3 regions of the Pseudomonas oryzae genome follow, and region 3 is predicted to be linked to each of the others. Evidence: predicted binding sites of a transcription regulator. Region 3 holds the regulator's gene; each other region holds the start of a gene.
The links. The regulator sigma-54, encoded in region 3, starts transcription at its own class of promoters, with help from an activator protein. The targets are predictions, from matches to a motif close to ANTGGCATNNANNTTGCTNT.
Positions count from the first base shown of each region.

Region 1 (2,267 bases), 1.5 Mb from region 3:
CGAACAGCACGCGGTGCGAGCGGCCGAACTTCTCCCACAGGTAGTGGGCGACTTCCATCACCCCCAGCTCGTGGGCACGGCCGCCGAGGTTGAAGAAGCAGAAGTGGGTGAGCAGGCCGCGGCGCATCATCTGGTAGGCCGCCACGGTGGAGTCGAAGCCGCCGGACATCAGTACCAGGGTCTGTTCGATCGAGCCCAGCGGGTAGCCGCCCATGCCCTCGTGGCGGGCGTGCTCGACCAGCAGGCGGTCGTAGCGCGCCTCGAAGCGCACCTCGACTTCGGGATGCTTGAGGTCGATGCCGGCGGCCCCGCACTCGCGGCGCAGGCGGCTGCCGACGTGGGCGGCCAGGTCGACCGAGGAGAAGTCGTGGGTGTTGCCCGAGCGCTTGCAGCGCACAGCGAACACCTTGCCGGCGAGCTTCGCACCAAAATGGTGCTTGCACTTCTCGGTGACGTCGTCGAAATCGCCCAGCGGGTACTCGTGGACCTCGAGGAAGTGGGCGATGCCCGGCGTGCAGCGCAGGCGGGCGAGCATCTCGCGCAGCACCTGCGGATCGCGGGCGGCGGTCTGCAGCTCGACGTTGTCCCACTCGCCCTCGACCCGCAGGTCGGCGTCGAGATCCCTGAGCACCGCGCGGATGTTCTTGCCGAGCTGGCGGATGAACTGCTTGCGCACCGGCCGGCTCTTGATGGTGATCTCGGCGAAGGGTTTGACGATGAGTTTCATGATGGGCGAGGGGTGCAGCAGCCGGGCGGAAAAAAGGGCGCAGATTATAGCGGAATTGCTCAAGCCTTGAGCAGAAATCCGCGCAACGGCAAATTCGCACCAAAATAGGGCTACCGGAGACTTGCAAGCACTTGCTTGGTGCACAATATTGGCTATCCATGTGAGCGCTGCCCCGAAAAGCCCCATATTCCGGGGGCTGGCGTCCATTAACGGGCACTGGCACGCTACTTGCCTATGCAATCGGGCCAAATTTTTCCGGCGGTTTCGGATCCGGGCCAACCAACTCCCGGATACCAATATCCCCCGCCTGCACACCCTGGAGGACAGCATGTCGAAGGCGCTGCAACTGATTCAAGAACACGACGCGAAGTGGGTCGATCTCCGTTTCACCGACCCGAAGGGCCGCCAGCACCACATCACCATGCCGGCACGTGACGCCGACGAAGACTTCTTCGAGCATGGCAAGATGTTCGACGGCTCCTCCATCGAAGGCTGGAAGGGCATCGAAGCCTCCGACATGATCCTGCGCCCGGACGACAGCACCGCCGTGATGGATCCGTTCACCGAAGAGCCGACCCTGATCCTGGTCTGCGACGTGATCGAGCCGTCCACCCTGCAGGGCTACGAGCGCGACCCGCGCGCCATCGCCAAGCGCGCCGAGGAATACCTGAAGACCACCGGTATCGGTGACACCGTGTTCGCCGGTCCGGAGCCGGAGTTCTTCATCTTCGACTCCGTGAAGTACAAGTCGGACATGTCCGGCTCCATGTTCAAGATCTTCTCCGAGCAGGCAGCCTGGAACAGCGACGCCGACATGAACGGCGGCCAGGGCAACAACGGCCACCGCATCGCCGTCAAGGGCGGCTACCTGCCGACCCCGCCGGCCGACCCGGATCACGAGATCCGTACCGCCATGTGCAACGCCCTGGAAGAGATGGGTCAGATCGTCGAGGTGCACCACCACGAAGTGGCCGGCGCCCAGAACGAGATCGGCGTGAAGTTCAACACCCTGGTCGCCAAGGCCGACGAAGTGCAGAACCTCAAGTACTGCGTGCAGAACGTCGCCGCCGCCTACGGCAAGACCGTGACCTTCATGCCGAAGCCGCTGTACGGCGACAACGGTTCGGGCATGCACGTGCACATGTCCATCGCCAAAGACGGCAAGAACACCTTCGCCGGTGAAGGCTATGCCGGCCTGTCCGATACCGCCCTGTACTTCATCGGCGGCATCATCAAGCACGGCAAGGCGCTGAACGCCCTGACCAACCCGTCGACCAACTCCTACAAGCGTCTGGTCCCGGGCTTCGAGGCTCCGGTGATGCTGGCCTACTCGGCCCGCAACCGTTCCGCTTCCATCCGCATCCCGTACGTCGCCAGCCCGAAGGGCCGTCGTATCGAGGCGCGCTTCCCGGATCCGTCGGCCAACCCGTACCTGGCCTTCGCCGCTCTGCTGATGGCCGGCCTGGACGGCATCCAGAACAAGATCCACCCGGGCGATGCCGCCGACAAGAACCTGTACGACCTGCCGCCGGAAGAAGCC
Region 1 covers NZ_LT629751.1:3,255,927-3,258,193, forward strand. The annotation lists gene thiI (tRNA uracil 4-sulfurtransferase ThiI) at 1-727, opposite strand, end outside; gene glnA (type I glutamate--ammonia ligase) at 1,056-2,267, shown strand, end outside.
Region 1: the regulator sigma-54 is predicted to act here: its motif matches at 943-962, upstream of glnA (type I glutamate--ammonia ligase).

Region 2 (2,267 bases), 1.9 Mb from region 3:
CCTGGGCTTCTCCGCCGACCTGGTGATGCAGTCCTTCTGCCACACCGCCGCCTATCCGAAGCCGATCGACGTCAAGACCCACCACACCCTGCCGGACTTCATCATGAACCGCAGCGGCGTGTCCCTGCGTCCGGGCGACGGCATCATCCATAGCTGGCTGAACCGCATGCTGCTGCCGGACACCGTCGGTACCGGTGGTGACTCGCACACCCGTTTCCCGATCGGCATCTCCTTCCCGGCCGGTTCCGGCCTGGTCGCCTTCGCCGCCGCCACCGGCGTGATGCCGCTGGACATGCCGGAATCCGTGCTGGTGCGCTTCAAGGGCAAGATGCAGCCGGGTATCACCCTGCGTGACCTGGTCCATGCCATCCCCTACTACGCGATCCAGGCTGGCCTGCTGACCGTCGAGAAGAAGGGCAAGAAGAACATCTTCTCCGGCCGCATCCTCGAGATCGAAGGCCTCGAAGGCCTGACCGTCGAGCAGGCGTTCGAGCTGTCCGACGCCTCCGCCGAGCGTTCGGCTGCCGGTTGCACCATCAAGCTGCCGGAAGACGCCATCGCCGAGTACCTGAAGTCCAACATCACCATGCTGCGCTGGATGATCGGCGAAGGCTACGGCGATGCCCGTACCCTGGAGCGTCGCGCCCAGGCCATGGAAGCCTGGCTGGCCAACCCGCAGCTGCTGAGCGCCGATGCCGACGCCGAATACGCCGCCGTCATCGAGATCGACCTGGCCGAGATCAAGGAGCCGGTTCTCTGCGCGCCGAACGATCCGGACGATGCCCGCCTGCTGTCCACCGTAGCCGGTCAGAAGATCGACGAAGTGTTCATCGGTTCCTGCATGACCAACATCGGTCACTTCCGCGCCGCCGGCAAGCTGCTGGACAAGGTCAAGGGTGGTATTCCGACCCGTCTGTGGCTGGCTCCGCCGACCAAGATGGACGCCCACCAGCTGACCGAGGAAGGCTACTACGGCATCTACGGCAAGGCTGGCGCGCGCATGGAAATGCCGGGCTGCTCGCTGTGCATGGGTAACCAGGCTCGCGTGCAGACCGGTTCCACCGTGGTCTCCACCTCGACCCGTAACTTCCCGAACCGTCTGGGCGACGCCACCAACGTGTTCCTGGCTTCTGCTGAGCTGGCGGCTGTCGCCTCCATCCTCGGCAAGCTGCCGACCGTCGAGGAGTACATGGAGTACGCGAAGAACATCGACAGCATGGCTGCCGACGTCTATCGCTACCTGTCCTTCGACCAGATCGCCGAGTACAAGGATGCCGCCGCCAAGGCCAACATCCCGGTGCTGCAGGCCTGAGTCCGGTAAGCGCTAGACCGCTGTAGGAAGAAGCCCCGCCCCGTGCGGGGCTTCTTCTTTTCTGCCTCCTGGCACAGCGCTTGCTTTGCTCGAGTCAGCAGAACGCTCCAACGGCGGAGCCGTTCCCCGACAATGGCGTCGTACCCGACTGTCGCCCCGCGCGATGGCCGGTACGGCGCTTTTTTGTGCAGCGATGGAACACACGCGATGACCGACCACCACGCAATGCCTCGCACCGACGCCCTGGCCTGGGTCGCCGGCTCGGATGCCCCGGAAAAGAACGTCCTCGAACTCGGCTTCATGGCCCTGGCCGACTCGGCGCCGCTGATCGTCGCCGCCACCCAGGGCTTCGCCCAGCCCTACGGCCTGACCCTCAACCTGCGCCGCCAGGCCTCCTGGGCCGGCCTGCGCGACAAGCTGCTCAGCGGCGAGCTGGATGCCGCACAGATGCTCTACGGCCAGGTCTACGGCATCCATCTCGGCCTCGGCAGCCCGGTAACGCCCATGGCCATCCTCATGGGCCTCAACCAGAACGGTCAGTCGATCACCCTGAGTCAGGCCCTGCGCGCGGCCGGCGTGACCGACGGCGAAGCACTGCGCGCGCGCACGCACCAGAGCGGTGCACGCCTGACCCTCGCCCACACCTTCCCCACCGGCACCCACGCCCTGTGGCTGTACTACTGGCTGGCCAGCCATGGCATCCACCCGCTCACCGACGTGCACAGCGTGGTGGTGCCGCCGGCGCAGATGGTCACCCACCTGCGGGCCGGACGCATCGACGGCTTCTGCGCCGGCGATCCCTGGGGCGCCCACGCGGTGGACGAGAACCTCGGCTTCACCGTCGCCACCAGCCAGTCGATCTGGCCGGATCACCCGGAGAAGGTCCTCGGCGTCACCCGCGCGTTCGTCGATCAGTGCCCGAACAGCGCCCGCGCCCTGACCATGGCCCTGCTCG
Region 2 covers NZ_LT629751.1:1,962,399-1,964,665, forward strand. The annotation lists gene acnB (bifunctional aconitate hydratase 2/2-methylisocitrate dehydratase) at 1-1,312, shown strand, start outside; gene BLT78_RS08655 (CmpA/NrtA family ABC transporter substrate-binding protein) at 1,520-2,267, shown strand, end outside.
Region 2: the regulator sigma-54 is predicted to act here: its motif matches at 1,380-1,399, upstream of BLT78_RS08655 (CmpA/NrtA family ABC transporter substrate-binding protein).

Region 3 (2,267 bases):
GTAGTTGCGCAGAGTGTCGGTCACTTCCAGGTGTTGGCCACTGATATTGACTTGCATACCGCTTCTCCTTATTACCCACGTTGCTGACGGGTTGCCCCGTCATCGAATAACTGTGTTCGCGATCAGTCGTTACACCAGTCGCTTGCGCTCGCTCGATGGCGCAATGCCCAGGGATTCCCGGTACTTGGCAATTGTCCGGCGGGCCACCTGAATCCCCTGCTCTTCCAGTAAACCAGCGATCTTGCTGTCACTCAACGGCTTTTTCGGATTTTCCGCGGCCACCAGCTTCTTGATGATGGCGCGGATCGCCGTCGACGAGCATTCGCCACCCTCGGCGGTGCTGACATGGCTGGAGAAGAAATACTTGAGTTCGTAGATGCCGCGCGGGGTATGCATGTACTTCTGCGTGGTGACCCGCGAGATGGTCGACTCGTGCATGCCCACCGCCTCGGCGATGTCGTGCAGTACCAGCGGTTTCATCGCCTCCTCGCCGTATTCGAGGAAGCCGCGCTGCAGCTCGACGATCTGGGTGGCGACCTTCATCAGCGTCTCGTTGCGGCTGAGCAGGCTCTTGATGAACCAGCGCGCTTCCTGCAGCTGGTTGCGCATGTAGGTGTTGTCGGCGCTGGAGTCGGCGCGGCGCACCAGGCCGGCGTAGTGCGGGTTGACGCGCAGGCGCGGCATGGCGTCGGGATTGAGCTCGACCAGCCAGCGCTCGTTGTCCTTGCGCACGATCACGTCGGGCACCACGTACTCGGCTTCGCTGGCCTCGATCTGCGCGCCGGGACGCGGATTGAGGCGCTGGATCAGCTCGGCTATCTGGCGCAGTTCGTCTTCCTTGACCCGCAGGCGGCGCATCAGCTGGCTGTAGTCGCGACTGCCGAGCAGGTCGAGGTATTCGCGCACCACGCGGCGCGCTTCGTCGAGCCAGGGGGTGGTGGCCGGCAGCTGGTTGAGCTGCAGCAGCAGGCACTCGCTGAGGTCGCGCGCGCCGATGCCCAGCGGCTCGAACTGCTGCACGCGGTGCAGCACCATCTCCACCTCGTCCAGTTCGATGCCCAGCTCGGGATCGAGGGAGGTGAGGATGTCCTCGAGGCTTTCCTCGAGGTAGCCGTCGTTGTTGATGGCGTCGATGATCGACATGGCGATCAGCCGGTCGTTGTCGCTCATCGGGGTCAGGTTGAGCTGCCAGAGCAGGTGGCTCTGCAGGCTTTCACCGGAGGAGGTGCGCGCGGTGAAGTCCCACTCGTCGTCCTCGCTGCTCGGCAGGCTGCTGGCACTGGTCTGGTAGATGTCCTCCCAGGCGGTGTCCACCGGCAGCTCGCTGGGGATGCGTTCTTCCCACTGGCCTTCGTCGAGGCTGTCGGGGTCGCGTTCGACGCTGACGCTGCCGCCCTCCAGGCTCGCCGCACCGTGAGTGGCGTCGCCTTCGGCCAGCGGGTCGCCGCTGTCGAAATCATCGCCGTCTTCCTGGCGCTCGAGCATCGGATTGGAGTCGAGGGCTTCCTGGATTTCCTGCTGCAGGTCGAGGGTCGACAGCTGGAGCAGACGAATGGCTTGTTGCAGCTGCGGGGTCATCGTCAGCTGCTGGCCCATCTTGAGGACTAGCGAGTGTTTCATGGCTTGGGAGTTGGCACCTTGGGGTCTGCCAGCGCCTGCGCGCTGTCCACTGCTGGGCGCCGGGGCGCCGCTGATAGCAAATTATATGCCCGATATTTGCCAGTTTGCCTAGGCTTGACAGGCAGGCGAAAAGCCGCAGTCAGGTAGGGATATGCGACGCCCGCGCGGTACGGCGGGCGTGCGGCTCATGCGTGAAGCGGTGGGAGGGACTTACAGGCGGAACTCTTGACCCAGGTAGACGTCCTTCACCAGCTGGTTGGCGAGGATGCTCTCGGCGTCGCCCTCGGCGATCAACTGGCCGGCGTTGACGATGTAGGCCGTCTCGCAGATGTCCAGGGTTTCGCGCACGTTGTGATCGGTGATCAGCACGCCGATGCCGCGACTCTTCAGGTGGTGGATGATCTGCTTGATGTCGCCCACCGAGATCGGGTCGACGCCGGCGAAGGGCTCGTCGAGCAGGATGAACTTCGGGTCGCTGGCCAGGGCGCGGGCGATCTCCACGCGCCGCCGTTCGCCGCCGGACAGGCTCATGCCGAGATTGTCGCGGATGTGGCTGATGTGGAACTCCTGCAGCAGGCCTTCCAGGGCTTCGCGGCGCCCGGCGCGATCGAGGTCCTTGCGCGTCTCGAGGATCGCCATGATGTTGT
Region 3 covers NZ_LT629751.1:94,833-97,099, forward strand. The annotation lists gene hpf (ribosome hibernation-promoting factor, HPF/YfiA family) at 1-57, opposite strand, end outside; gene BLT78_RS00480 (RNA polymerase factor sigma-54) at 130-1,620, opposite strand; gene lptB (LPS export ABC transporter ATP-binding protein) at 1,831-2,267, opposite strand, start outside.